4 regions of the Thiocapsa sp. C2-2m genome follow, and region 4 is predicted to be linked to each of the others. Evidence: predicted binding sites of a transcription regulator. Region 4 holds the regulator's gene; each other region holds the start of a gene.

Region 1 (3,634 bases), on a different contig from region 4:
ATCCAAGGATACTCCAAGAAGCTCTTGCGCATATAGAAGCGCGCATAATTCTTCAGCACGCCCTTGAGCACCTGCTCGCGCGTCATCGCTTCGGGCTTCATGATCGGCGTCACGAAATTGTACTTCGAGTAGTCGCGAACCTCCACCCTGTCGCCCAACTCCTCGAACAGCTCCGCGAAAGGCCATGGCGTGTACATGTTCCAGTTCGCCATGTCGGGTTTCCAGTCCTGGGCGAGTTTGTAGGTCTCCTCGATGGTCTCGGGCGTCTCGTTCTCGAGACCCATGATGAATTGGACCTCCGCGACGATTCCGGCCTGCTGCAGGAGCTTGACCGCCAGCTTGTTCTGCTCGACCGTGGTCTGCTTGCGGAAGGTGTCGAGGTTCAACTGCGAGACCGCCTCGGTGCCGAGCGAGACATGGACCAGACCGGCCTTGCGATACAAGGGCAGCAGCTCGCGATCGCGCATGATGTCGGTCACCCGCGTGTTGATGCCCCAGTGCAGCGGGAGATCGCGTTTGATCAACTCCTCGCAGAGTGCGACGAACTTCTTCTGGAAGATCGTCGGCTCCTCGTCGGCAAGGATCATGAAGCCGACGTTGTAGTCCCGAACCAGGGTCTCGACCTCATCGACAAACTTCTTGGGATCGCGATGACGATATTTCCGCCAGAACTTCCACTGCGAGCAAAAACGGCAGGTAAAGGGGCAGCCACGCGCGAAGTTCGGCACGGCGACCCGGCAGTTGAGCGGGGTATAGATGTATTTGTCCCAGTCGAGCAGGGACCAATCCGGCGTCAAGGTATCCAAGTCCTCGATGACCGGCCGCGCCGGTGTTGCGACCACCTGGCCGTCGTCGTCGATATAGGCAATCCCCCAGATCCGCTTGCGATCCTTCCGATGGGTTCCCGCCTCGATCGACTGCAGGAGTGCGACCGCGATCTCCTCGCCCTCGCCGCGCACGATGTAGTCGATCCAGGGCGCCTCGCTGAAGACCTGGGTATACATGAAGGTCGGATGGATCCCGCCGAGCACGGTAACACAATCCGGTAGCACCTCTTTGGCGATCTGCAGCGTGGTCTGCGCCTTGTAGATCTGCGGGGTGATGGCGGTGGCGAGCACCACGTCGGGCTGGTTGACTCGAATGATCTCACGCAGTTTCTCATCCGGGATATCGTAGGTCATGGCATCGATGAACCGGATGTTCGTCATGCCCGCGTGCTTGAGCGCACCTCCGATGTAGGCGACCCAACCGGGTGGCCAGTTGCCCGCGATTTCCGCACCACCACAGTGATAATTTGGCTGGATCATCAAAATACGCATGAGAATTCCTCAGGAACGGGTCGAACGGCAAACGGCCCTTCGAGCCTGACCGCATCAGTCCGATCTCGGGCGTAGCCGAGCTCATCGAGCCAGCGGGACCGGCGGCAACACCGAGTCGCGAGGTCACCCGGACGCGGTGCCTCCGCGATGCGTTGGCCTAGAGCTCGAGCCTGTCCGAATCGGGTCGTTTCGTATCGCGCCGTCCAGGCGCGCATTGCTTCACACCTTAGCTGATTCCCGAGCGTCTCGATATGATTCGCGTCAACCGGGCCGGGCGCTGCGACGTCGTCTTCCGCGAGTCGCCGTGATCGACGCGGGCGTAAGCCTAGCCGAGTCTCGGGCTCGGATCAAAGCGCACCTGCGGCCGAGAGTCCCGACACACCCTTGTCCCGGGTTCATGGGTGCTCCGTTATCGGAGCCCCGCCTCGACCGCCCACGGCGCAGCGGCCGGGTGACGGCGAGGCCGTCCGTGGCCGCAACGCTTTTCGGGAGGCGGCCATTCTGCGGGGCGATCCATCGGACCGCGTTCCGCCCCGACCGCCTTCTCCATCCGCTTCCCCGCCCGGTTCCCCGTCGGCATCCCGCGCAGGCAACGCCCAGGCCCAGAGCGCTTCATCCGGCAGGGGAAGCACGAGGAACCAGTGCTCGAGGATCCCCATCGCCAAAAGGGTCGCCACCAGGATCAGGCTCACGACCTCGAACGCGCTCGCACCCGGATTCAGCGCACTGGACACCATTAGAACCACGATCAGGGTGGCAAGGGTCACCGAGATCGGAAACAAGAGGTTCATGCTCCGCTTGGGCATGTAGGACTTCAGATACGCCAGATGCTCGGGCAACCAGTCGTTTAAATTGGGAACACCCAAGAAGAGATTGAGCTTTGCGCTCCAGCGCATCAGCCAGAGCACCACGAAGGTCCAGGTCCCGACCTGATTGGGCTCGCCCCATGTGATCAAGACCAGGAAGGCCACCGCCGAGAGGACCGCGAGCTCATGATAGAGGCTGGTCAGAATGGCGAGACCGAAGCGCTTCCAGGCCGCACAACCGGGTGGGCACGGCGTCTTGCGCGGCCCGGTCAAGAGACCGGTGAAATAGCTCATCTCCAACACGCCCCAGACCACCACACCGGAGGTAAAGGCGATGTAGGCCGCGCTCAGAGAAGTGGATGTGCTGCTGACGACAAGCGCAAAGACGGCAAAGGCCAGCACCGCGGAGCCGCCGAGCATCGTCCAACCAAAGGTGCGACCCGGCAGATTGTCCAGATAGAGCACCACACCCGTGCTGAACCACCAGAGCCCGAGCGCGAAAAGAACGGGGTAACCATATTCGAGCATGCAATTCGCCTTATTCTCTGGCCGATGGCGATCGGAACAACTCTCCTTCCGAGATCACCCCTGCCTTGCAGCGAAGGACCTCGCCGACGCCGGGTCGTGGATCAACCGACGCGTCGCTCGGTTGGCGCCGATCCTGCGGACACGGAATATCGAGGTCGGGGCGTCGGATAATAACAGGCGAGACGCCGCACGAGCATTCTTCGCGTCGTCGCGACGGCGGCCGCGCAGAGGGCAGCGCTCGCCCGAATACCCGGCCACAACCTTACTGAAGCGATGGCTGTGCCGATAGAAATCGGCCGACAGCGGCCTCGTTGGTCGGACCGAATGCCCTGAGATCGATGTAGAAATCGGTCGTTTGATCCTCCAAGGTAAAGCGACCGTTCTCGCGAAGGCTCAGCCGATAAGGTCCATCCAGAGCGACGCTGTGCATCCGACGCTCGCGCTCGAGCGTACGAAGCAGGCCGCGGATGAAACCGTCCTCGCCCGGCGGGAGTGTCTCCAACAGCACCCCGGACTCGGCATCGTAAACCGCCAAGTCGCCCTGGCCGACCTCGACGAAACTCAAATCGCGAACCACAACCTCGGGCGAGACGGGAGCCTGGCTCGGATCGAAGCCGGTGAGTCTTGCGACAGCGACGGCCAGGATCGTAAACCCGATCAGCGAGGCAACCGCGATCAGCATGCCCCGCGGAAACGGACGATCATGCAATTCAGTCAAGATTCAACCTCTTCTTCAGGATGTCGGTGCAGCATCGGATTCGACGCGATCGTCCGTGTCCAGGTCGGTTTGGGCCGCACCCGTTTCTGTTTGGGCCAGATAACGGTTGAGGGCATCCGAGAGAATTTCGGCGACCCGAGCCACGTCGGGAATCGCCCGGAGCATCGGCTGCGGTTGGGCGAAATGCCAGGGGCGAACATGCGGCCACAAGACCATATAAGACGTCCGCGCGGATGCAACCAGGATGATGGGAATGTTCCCGG
Region 2 (3,634 bases), on a different contig from region 4:
GAAGGGGATCTCCGGAAAGAGGAAATCACCCACGACATATTGGATACCCAGGACGATCCCGAAGATGACTTGGGCGAGAAAGAGTCCGATCGCAGCAATAAAATACGGCTTGGCGACGGCTTGAGATGCATATTTCATCGAATGGATTCTCCGGTGCGGCGAATCAGCCCTGAATGTTCGGCGGCCAGCCTGCCGTATTGATCTCGGAGCTGTATTTCAGGAATTCGGCGATCGCGTCGAGCTCCTCGTTGCTGAAGTTGAACTGAGGCATGCTGCGTCGCCCCGGGATACCCATTGGCGGACGGCTTTGGATATAGGCCTTGATCGCCTCCTTGTTGTTGCCGAAGCGGGTATAGACATTCCCCAGCTCAGGGGCGAAATAGGCCCCTTCGCCGAGCAGGGTGTGGCAGCCGATACAGTTATTGTTCTCCCACAGCTCCTTGCCTTCGGCGATGCGTTGGCCGACCTCGGTCGACAGATCGAGTTGATGGCGTTGATCGCGCTCGGGCAAGGCGAAGGAGGTGTCGAGCGTCAGGGCGAGAAAGAGTAGGATGAAGAAGACGGACCCACCATAAAAGATGTTCCGCGCCATAGATTTCGTGAAGACTTGTGCCACTGGAGAAAGTCCCTCGTCGATCGATCCAAAGGTGAGCGCATTGCACGGCCCCGACCGCCCTGATGCCTTGATGCAGATCAAGCCGCCTTTGCGCCTCGTGGGCTTGGATTTGGTGGAGCGAGCCTGCTTTCTCCGAAAACTACGGCTCTGTGCCGGGTTGACAGGCCGTTCGGGGTCCAGTAAGCGGGGCGCGACGACGGACGTCTGTCACGTCAACCATGGCGAGAGCGCGAGAAGGCCCGAGATGATCGAAGAGTTGAAAACCGCCCCTCTGCTGGCTGGCCTGAGCACAGAGCAGCTGGAGCGTGTGAGTCGGCATGCCGTTCGCGTTGTGCTCGGGGCGGAGCAGATCCTGTTCAGTCAGGGTGATCCAGCCGAGCGCTTCTACCTGGTGCTTGCGGGTCAGATTCAGTTGTACCGGCTCTCCCCCAGCGGCGCCGAGAAGGTGATCGAGCTGGTGTCGCCGGGGCAGACCTTTGCCGAGGCGCTGATGTTCCTCAACGCGCCGAGATACCCGGTCTGTGCCGGGGCGCTGGCGCCGACCGAGCTGATCAGTCTGGACGCACGGGATTTCGCGCAAATGCTGCGTGAGTCGGTCGAGACCTGCTTTCTGATGCTCGGATCACTCAGTCAGCGTCTGCGCGGGTTGATCGGCGAGATCGACAACCTGACCATGCATAGCGCGAGCAGCCGCGTTGCCCGCTATCTGCTCGCCAAGATTCCGCCCGACCGGCGGATGATCAAACTGGATGTTCGCAAGGGTGTGCTGGCCTCGCGGCTGTCGATCCAGCCGGAGACCTTTTCTCGCGTGGTCAAGGATCTTGGCGCCCAGGGTGTGATCGATGTCCATGGCGCGCAGGTCACCATCCTCGACCGTGACGCACTGGGTGAAATCGCCCAACTCCAGGACAACCTGGAGCTCGGCGTGCTGCCATGCGGACCGGCCGGCTTGCTGAATAACTGAGCCTGGTGCCGATTCTCTGGGGGGCGGGGGATTCAGGGGTAACGCCGTCGCATCGACCAGTCCCCGTATCGCTCGGACGCACCGGCTTGCCGCCGGATGGCCTTTGGCGGCGTGCTGTGATTGACCCAGGTCAAGGCCCGGATGTCTTCACGGGTTTCAAATCCGCATCAGGGTCGTGGTCGGAGCGGATGTCCGGGGTCGCGACCGGTCCGATCGCGCGCGTTCGGTGATCCTCTGTTTTGAAGACTCCGGCGTCACAAACGAGGTGACTGCATGGCCAGGAGGTGATTGTGATGACGCGGCCGGCCTACGAAACCAACCCGGAACCCAATCAGGCGGAAGCGCTCATGGAGGGCGTCGACATCCCGGAGGTTGAGCTTTCGGATGCGGACATCTTTGATGCGATGCGTCACCTCTCGGGTTATATCGACATCACGACGGAGGATTTCCGGGAACTCTATCACCTGGCCCATCGGCATGCCATGGAGCGACTCTTTGCGGGCCTGGTGGCTGGTCGCTTGATGCGCGCGGTCAGTGAGCCGCTCGACCCCGCCGTCTCGCTTCATCAGGCGATCGAGCAGATGGACCGCCAGAGTCTGAAGACACTGCCCGTGACGGATGCCGCCGGGCGCGTCGTGGGGATTTTGAGTGAAACCGATGTGCTGCGCGCCATCGGCTGTACCGGCGCGCTGAGTCTGCTTGCCCGACTCGCCGAAGACGACTCGCGCCTGGTCCACGAGCTGACCACCACTGCGGTCGGCAGTCTGATGACGACACCCGCCATCACACTGTCTCGGGGCGCCGGATTTCGCCGCATCATGGCGGCGTTCGCGCAGCATCGAGGCCGCGGCACGCCGGTGGTCGATGACGCGGGTCGGCTGGCCGGTCTGCTGTTGCGTCAGGATGTCCTCGCCGCGTGCCACCTGGATGCGTTGCCGTGAGCCCCGAGACACCGTCTGCACTGAAGGCGTATCTGCGCAAGATGCGCGGAACCACGCGAGGCAGTCCGCCGCGCGTGAGCAATCAGGAGGTGTTCTGGTCCTGGGTGGGCGGCTTTCTGGGGATCGGATCGGTTGCCTGGATCAATCAGGCGCTGTTTTCCGGGACCGATCTGACGCTCACCATCGGCTCGCTGGGCGCCTCCGCGGTGTTGGTCTATGGCGCCGTGCGCAGTCCGTTGGCACAGCCACGGAATCTCGTCGGAGGACACGTCATCTCGGCGCTGGTCGGGGTCACCAGCTGGCAACTACTCGGCGGCGAGCTCTGGCTGGCGCAGGCCGTCGCGGTTGCGACCGCCATCGCACTGATGCATCTAACCAAGACGCTGCATCCGCCCGGCGGGGCCACCGCACTGATCGCGGTGATCGGCTCGGAGGAGATCCACGCGATCGGTTATCTGTATGTTCTGATTCCAGCGACGATTGGCCCCCTGATGTTGCTGGCCGTTGCTCTCGTGGTGAACAACATCCCGGCAACACGCCGTTATCCGGAGGTATGGATGTGACGGACCAAAAGGTGACGACGCGGTTTTGGATCAAACGGACGAGCCCATCCGGCTTCCTCCTCGCGATCCTCTGGCTTGTTCCGCTCGTGCTCTGTTCAGCTGGCGCGCATGCCGGGAAAGTCGTCGCTTACTCCGCCCAGGCCACCGATCTGGAGCCCGATCTTGAAACGGGTGCCGAGATCAACGATGTTTGCGCCGGCTGTCATGGCGAGTACGGGCAGGGCGGCAAGGATGGCGAGTATCCGCGCCTGGCCGGCTTGCCGGCGGCCTTCACGGCCAGGCAGCTCGCCCTGTTTCGCAGCCGGGATCGCGCGAATATGGCGATGGTGGAGCACACTGAGCCGCGCCAGATGACCGATTCCGATATCCGGGATATCTCCGCATTTCTGGCGGCCATTGAGCTTCCGAGTCAACTCCCGCCGGTCGATGAATCGGCACCCGACTTTAACGCCTACGAACGGCTCATGGCCACCAAACGCGTCCTGCAGATCCCGCGGGCGCAGGGTGATACGGCTGCTGGTGAAGCACTCTACCAACGCGAGTGCGCCTC
Region 3 (3,634 bases), on a different contig from region 4:
GTCTCGGATCAAAGCCTCGGCATCGGCGGCAAGTGTCGCTGTCGAGACCAGCAACAGGGCAAGGAAGACGATCGGAATCGTGCGCATCGGTGGCTCTCGGGGGCTGGGCGCTCCCGGACGCGAGAGCGGAGGGTTGAAACCGGAAGGGGGTTTGGATGATCGCTGATCGGGAGTGGGCACGGCGTCGCCGGCAGGTCATGTAGGGGCGACTTAAGTCGCCCCTACAGCCGAGCGCTCGGCGCCTTACTTCAAGGATCCCTCGCCATAACGCGCCTCGAAGCCTTTACGGACCACATCGAGCTGATCCTTGCTCATGCCGTTGAAATACCAGTCATGCCCGTCGATCGGCTTGAAGTATTCCTCCAGCAGGGCGACCGCGAACTCTTCATTGCCGTCCTTCTTGATCACCACCTCTTTGAGCTCCGGGATCCATTTGAAGTAGGTGTGCTGGGCGACCTCGTACATGCCGTGCCACCAGGTGTAGTCCGGTCCGCTCATGGATGCACCGTGACGCGCGCGACGACCCTCGTGATGCCAGATCTCCCACCAAGTCCACTCGATCTTCTCGTCGAAGGGCGCACCCGTGATATAGCCGTCATCCTTGAGTCGAACCATCATGGCCGCGATCGGCTTGGCGAACTTATCGTTGTAGAGGTCAACCACGTCGTCGAACTGCTTGTAATGGCCCGTGATCACGCTCTCGGCATGACAGCCGAAGCAGACCTTTTCCATCTTGGCGCGCCGATCCTTCCAAGTCAGCACCTCGATGACCTTTGAGCCCTTCGCCTCGTCGCCCACCGCCGGAATCGGCTGACCCTCGGGCACATCGAACTCCTGTCCGTTCTCCAGTTTGACCAAGTTGATCTTGGTCGAGATCGGCGGACGCAGGGTCCAGGAGATGCGCTCGCCGACGTTGTGCGTGGCCCCGATCCCCGGTCCGGCGCTCATATGGCAGGTCGCGCAGGTCGGTGCGGCCGAGTAATCCACACCCGCGACCCATTTGCGTGAATCGAGGTTCATCTCGTCGACCTTGGCGCGGTAGATGATGCCGTGCTTGGATTCGTTGTAGACCTCGATCTGCGGATGATCCGGTCCGACATGGCATTTTCCGCAGGTATCGGGGGTGCGCGCTTGAGCCCGCGAGAAGCGATGCCGACCGTGACAGGCCGTGCAGGAGCCGAGGCTGCCGTCCGGGTTGATCCGGCCGATGCCGGTGTTGGGCCAGGTCCCGGGCGTCGGGCGACCCTTGTTCTTGCCTTCGGTGTAGAACTCCAACTCGCCGCCGTGACACTGCTTGCAGCCGGCGTTGACCGCGGCGGGTCCGCCGATGACCTCGCCGAGCAGATTGTCGAGCGAGCCCAGGATCTGACCGGCTTTCGCGTGATGGGAGCCGTCCATCTCCTCGAACTCGGTCTGGTGACAGGTCGAGCAGTTCTTCGGCGTCACCACGATGGAGATGAACTCGCCCTCGTGCTTGAAAGCATCGATCGCGCCTTCTTCACGCTGATGACAGTCCAGACAGTGCACGCCGGCCTGACCGTGCGCGCTGTGGTTCCACTCCCAGTAAAGACCGGGGTTCTCGGTCATATGACAATCCACGCACTCCTCACCGCGTGGATCCCCCCAGTCGACCCCTGCCTGACCGGTTGGACGTGCCGCCTCGACCGTGACGGCGAGGGTGAGAAGCCCGATGGCGAGACCCAATCGGGCGAGACCGACCCGACCCAGGCCCACGGGACTCGGTCCGCGAGGATGTTGCTTCATAGTGCACTCCGGATTCTTTAGTTATGGATCCCGTCCTTGGGCCAGTCGGCGAGCTCTCGCGCTGACGACCCCCCGCCTGATCGACCGACACGCGCCGAAAAAACAACGTGCGCTCATCGGACTTGGCGATCACCCCTATCGGCCCGGACGATGCCGAGAGGATTTCCTGGCGTCCTTGATCCAAGTCAAATTTAGCAAACGGTTGATGGATGGTTGATCTTTGTCAATACACTGCCTCCGATCGGACTTGCGCCGGATGGACCGCCCACCGTGCCGCCGATGCCGATTCCGGAACGGATCGGCCTTGATCTACATCAAGGCCGATCCCTCGGGAGTCGTTCAAGGTGCTGCGAAAACAACAATGATCCTCCGGTCGCAACCATCTCGACATCCGCAACCCGGAGGCCTGTCGACCCAAAGGAGAGAGTGCCATGCCAGTATCCACGCGGAGCCACGCCCTGTGCGTCGCGCTCCTGATCGGGACGCTCCCGAGCCTGCCGCTCCATGCCGAGGAGGTCCGCTCCGAAGGCATGCTCGCCAACACCTGCGCGGGCTGTCACGGCACGCTCGGCGCAAGCGCCGGGGAGGTCATGCCCACCATCGGCGGGATGGACAAGGGCTATCTCGTCGCGGTGCTCACCGACTACAAAACCGGTCGGCGACCCTCGACCATCATGGGCCGCATCATGCAGGGCTATGGCGACCAAGAGATCAGCGCGATCGCAAGCTTCTACGCCGCGCAGCCTTGGGTTTCCACCGACCGTGTCGCCGTCGCGGATCAACTCGCCGAGGCCCCGGCCCTGCACGAACGCTATTGCGAGAGCTGTCATCAAGACGGCGGGCGCTCTCAGGACAAGGAATCGCCGCGCATGGCCGGACAATGGGCGGGTTATCTGGAGTACGCCATGCAGGCCTGTCGCGACGGGGAGCGCTGCCACCCGCGCAAGATGAGGAACCGCGTCGCGGATCTCTCGGACGCGGAGATCGCGGCCTTGGCCCATTTCTACGAGAGTCAGAAATAGGAGGATCGACGAGATGAAAACACTGACCCGTAGAACCTTTCTGCAGTCCTCCATGCTGTCCACGGCCGCCGTGCTTGGCGCTCCGTCGCTCGCCGTCCACGCCGCAACCCCGCCGAAGGCCCGTGTGGTGGTGGTCGGCGGCGGTTACGGCGGCGCCATCGCGGCCAAGTATCTGCGGATGTCGGACCCGGACCTCCGCGTCACCTTGATCGAAAAGGAAGCGGCCTACGTCTCCTGTCCGCTCAGCAACGAGGTGCTCGGCGGCGAGCGCGACCTGGCCAGCCTCACCTTCGACTACCGTGGGCTGACTCGGCGCGGTATCGCCGTGATGCAGGACACCGTCGTCGAGATCGACCCGGCACAACACTTCGTCAAAGGCGCGAGCGGCAACCGCTACAACTACGACAAGTTGATCGTCTCGCCCGGCGTCGATTACGACTGGGGCGCGATCGAAGGCATGTCCGAGGCGGTCGCCGAGCGAATCCCCCACGCCTGGAAGGCCGGCAAACAAACCGAAATCCTGCGCAGACAGTTGGAAGCGATGGAGGACGGCGGCGTCTTCTACATCGTCGCGCCGCCGAATCCATTCCGCTGTCCGCCGGGCCCCTACGAGCGCGCCGCACAGGTCGCGCACTACTTCTCGACCCACAAGCCCAAATCCAAGATCCTGATCCTCGACGCCAAGGACGCCTTCTCCAAACAGGGCCTCTTCCAGGCCGGTTGGCAGGAGCACTACGGCGACATGATCGAATGGGTCTCGGGGGCGCAGGGCGGCATCATCGAGGCGATCGATCCCGAGACCCGTACTTTAATGGGGTCGTTCGAGGAATTTAAGGGCGACGTGATCA
Region 4 (3,634 bases):
CGCAACGGCTGGCAGACGGCCGAACGCAAGCCCGTGAAGAATCGCGACCTTTGGGAGCGTCTGGATACCGCGATCGGCGGCCATCAGGTGCGCTGGAAGTGGGTCAAGGGCCATGCCGGTCATGCCGAGAACGAGCGTGCGGACCGACTGGCAAATCGCGGGATCGGGGGCTGAATCGCGTCCGGCATGACATGCGCGGTCTTCGCGTCGACTCGGCGTCGCGTGACTCGGCTGACTTCGGCGCAGACGCGATTCAGATATCGGAATTTTTCTCTTTAAACCGCGTCAGGTACGAGCCATTTGGAGTCCTCGGGGATTTGCTTTCCTGCAACGCGGCGGGTTTCACTTAGGACGCGGTTTAAATGAGACAGATTGTGCTCGATACCGAGACCACGGGTCTCGACCCCCAGGCTGGCCATCGCATCATCGAAATCGGTTGTGTCGAGCTGATCGACCGCCGCCTGACCGGAAACAACTTCCACCGCTATCTTCAGCCGGATCGCCAGATCGATGCGGGCGCCTCCGACGTGCACGGGATCACCAACGCCTTTCTCGCCGACAAGCCGCGCTTCGCCGAGATCGCCGAGGGCTTCCTGGACTATTTGGAAGGGGCCGAGCTGATCATTCACAACGCGGCCTTCGATCTCGGGTTTCTCGATCGCGAGATTACCGGCTGGAATGCCGAAGTACCGCGGATCGGGGATCGATGCGAGGTGATGGATACGCTACTCATGGCTCGGCGCATCCATCCGGGGCAGCGCAACAGCCTCGATGCCTTGTGCAAGCGCTACGGCGTGGATCATCGCCATCGCGACCTACACGGGGCTCTGCTCGATGCCGAGATCCTGGCGGATGTCTATCTCGCCATGACCGGTGGGCAGGTGGCCTTGAGTCTCGGGGAGGATCTCGCGACGCCGTCTCATGCCGGGCCGAACGCTCGGCAGCGCGGCCGACTGGATCCGAGTCGGCCGCGATTGCGGGTGACTCAGGCCGATCCGGCCGCGCTCGCCGCCCACGCCGAGCGACTCGCGGCGATCCAGGCGGCAAGTGCCGAAGGTTGTCTTTGGCTTCGCGCCGAGGGATGACACCGCTCGCGGTCTAAACCGCGCCCGGCGCAAGATGCGTCATCGAGATCCTGTGTGGTCTTTTGGAACCCCGCAGTCTCGGCGGAGACGCCGTTTGGAATTTTATCGTTTCAATTTCCTAAACTGCGCCGACTCCGAGGGTTGTCGATCGCTCCGGGGCAGATCCAGTCCGACGAGCATCCCAAAGCCGCAGCGGGCGCAGTTTAGCTCTGCTGCTGTTGGCGCCGATTCTGCCCGGCGCCGCCCACCAGCGACTCCAGCGTGTCCACGTCGAGCAACTGAATGTGCTTGCGGTCGACGTTCATCAGGCCATCGTCCTGGAAACGCGTGAAGAGTCGGCTGACGGTCTCGACGGCGAGACCCAGGTAGTTACCAATCTCGTGTCGGGACATGCTCAGATAGAAGTCGGTCGCGGACAATCCGCGTTTGTGCAGTCGCTTGGACAGGCTAAGCAGGAAGGCGGCGAGCCGCTCTTCGGCGTTCTTTTTACCGAGGAGCAAGAGCATGTCCGTGTCGTGCCCGATCTCTTTGCTGAGCAGCCGATACATCTGATGCTGAAGACTTGGAATGGTCGCCGTGAGCTCTTCGAGCCGGGTGAAAGGGATCTCGCAGATGGCGGATGTCTCGAGCACCTTGGCCGAGCAGGCGTGGATGTCCTTGTCGATCGCATCCAACCCGATCACCTCGCCCGGAAGATGAAAACCCAGCACCTGCTCGCCGCCCTCGGGGCTGGGGGCAAAGGTCTTCACGGAGCCGGTCTTCACAACATAGAGCGAACGAAATCGGTCCCCGTCGCGAAACAAAAAGTCACCCCGGTGAAGCGGTCGTGTTCGCTTTACGATCTCGTCGAGTCGCTCCACATCGTCCGGTGCAAGGCCCATCGGCAAACAGAGCGACGACAGGGAGCAGTTCCTGCAGGCGATGCGAATGGTCTCCAACGAGATGACTTTATGATGGCTCACAGCATCGCCCCACAATCTTCGATCGCCTGATTTTGAACCGTCGTTTGATCTGGATCAAGCGAAGATTATCTTCTTGTCATCGGGTCGACCTGAACCCGCAAGAAAAGGCCGCGCCCTCGCGGGCGCGGCCTTGACGCGAGCCTGACGAATCGGCGTTCGGCTTACTTCGCTTCGCCGGTCGCGGGGGCAGCGGGCGCGGCGTAGGGCGCAGCATACGGCACGCCGTAGTAGGGGGTGCCGTAACCCGGATAGCCATAGCCGTAGCCGGGGTAACCGTAACCGTAGCCTGGATAGCCGTAACCGTAGCCGCGTCCGTAGCCGCGACCACGTCCGTAGCCGCGACCGCCGCCGCTCATGTTCATGTTGAAGTCGCCCCAGCCGTCGCCGAGCATGTCGCCGAACAAGTCGCCGAGACCGGAGCCATAACCGGGCCCGTAGCCGCCGTAGCCCGGACCGCCCCAACCCGGTCCCCACCACGCCTGGGCCGGGCTCACGGCGAAGGCGGCGGCGCCTGCGATTACGGCGGCACTCAACAATTTCGCTGTTTGATGCATCGTTGACGCTCCTCTATTGACATTTGACATTCATCATCAACAACATCGATCAAGGCCGCTGCGACGCCGCCCGATCCTGACGAGCGCCGGCAGCGCCGAGAGGGTGTGTTTCGTGACTTGCGAAACGCCGTCAAATATACCCAGATCTCTGGATTTTGTGAAGTTTGCCGGGGCCGGCCCGGGGCCGGCGGCAGGGTTCGGGCGTGCGATGGTCGTCCCGAGTGCTCGGGTCAGCGCGCGCCTGTATCCCCGTTGAGCGGATCCGGGGATTTTGGTAGCGTGTCGGCGGATACGGGCCATCGCCCTCGACTGCCTCCTCGACCCCCATGACCAAGTTCATCTTCATCACCGGCGGTGTTGTCTCGTCGCTCGGTAAAGGCATCGCGTCGGCGTCTCTCGGGGCGCTGTTGGAGGCTCGCGGCCTGCGGGTGACCATGATCAAGCTCGATCCCTATATCAACGTGGATCCGGGCACCATGAGTCCGTTCCAGCACGGCGAGGTCTATGTGACCGACGACGGGGCGGAGACCGACCTGGATCTCGGCCACTACGAGCGCTTCCTGCGCACCCCGATGGGTCGCAACAACAACTTCACGACCGGGCAGATCTACGAGAGCGTCATCCGCAAGGAGCGGCGCGGCGACTATCTCGGGCGGACGGTCCAGGTCATCCCGCACATCACCGACGAGATCAAGCAGGCGATCCGTCTGGGCGCCGAGGGCGCCGACGTGGCCATGGTCGAGATCGGCGGCACCGTGGGCGACATCGAATCCTTGCCCTTCCTCGAGGCGATCCGCCAGATGCGGGTGGAGGAGGGGCGCGAGAACGCGCTCTTCATGCATTTAACCTTGGTGCCCTATATCCGCACCGCCGGCGAGATCAAGACCAAGCCCACGCAGCACTCGGTCAAAGAGCTGCGCTCCATCGGTATCCAGCCGGACATCCTTTTGTGTCGGGCGGAGAAGCACCTGCCGGACGAGGAGCGGCGCAAGATCGCGCTCTTCACCAATGTGACCGAGGACGCGGTCATCTC

Evidence for each region. Region 4 encodes FNR, which switches genes on or off when oxygen is low (the NO sensors DNR and NnrR bind a similar motif). Its sites were predicted from a motif close to TTGATNTANATCAA; they were not measured.
Region 1: a site for FNR is predicted at 1,571-1,584, ahead of bchE (magnesium-protoporphyrin IX monomethyl ester anaerobic oxidative cyclase). Genes of this name have one in related genera too.
Region 2: a site for FNR is predicted at 1,701-1,714, ahead of AADX97_RS12660 (HPP family protein). Genes of this name have one in related genera too.
Region 3: a site for FNR is predicted at 1,940-1,953, ahead of AADX97_RS12485 (multiheme c-type cytochrome). Genes of this name have one in related genera too.

What each region holds. Positions count from the first base shown of each region.
Region 1 is NZ_JBBWVD010000003.1:160,556-164,189, reverse strand. It holds gene bchE (magnesium-protoporphyrin IX monomethyl ester anaerobic oxidative cyclase) at 1-1,319, opposite strand, end outside; gene puhE (putative photosynthetic complex assembly protein PuhE) at 1,715-2,653, opposite strand; gene puhC (photosynthetic complex assembly protein PuhC) at 2,916-3,371, opposite strand; gene puhB (photosynthetic complex putative assembly protein PuhB) at 3,387-3,634, opposite strand, start outside.
Region 2 is NZ_JBBWVD010000014.1:82,381-86,014, forward strand. It holds gene AADX97_RS12645 (cbb3-type cytochrome c oxidase subunit I) at 1-138, opposite strand, end outside; gene AADX97_RS12650 (cytochrome c) at 164-592, opposite strand; gene AADX97_RS12655 (Crp/Fnr family transcriptional regulator) at 861-1,580, shown strand; gene AADX97_RS12660 (HPP family protein) at 1,874-2,521, shown strand; gene AADX97_RS12665 (HPP family protein) at 2,518-3,084, shown strand; gene AADX97_RS12670 (c-type cytochrome) at 3,081-3,634, shown strand, end outside.
Region 3 is NZ_JBBWVD010000014.1:48,098-51,731, reverse strand. It holds gene AADX97_RS12490 (tetratricopeptide repeat protein) at 1-87, opposite strand, end outside; gene AADX97_RS12485 (multiheme c-type cytochrome) at 244-1,764, opposite strand; gene AADX97_RS12480 (cytochrome c) at 2,196-2,786, shown strand; gene AADX97_RS12475 (NAD(P)/FAD-dependent oxidoreductase) at 2,800-3,634, shown strand, end outside.
Region 4 is NZ_JBBWVD010000001.1:189,032-192,665, reverse strand. It holds gene rnhA (ribonuclease HI) at 1-174, shown strand, start outside; gene dnaQ (DNA polymerase III subunit epsilon) at 363-1,085, shown strand; gene fnr (fumarate/nitrate reduction transcriptional regulator Fnr) at 1,289-2,047, opposite strand; gene AADX97_RS00835 (sulfur globule family protein) at 2,209-2,601, opposite strand; gene AADX97_RS00830 (CTP synthase) at 2,928-3,634, shown strand, end outside.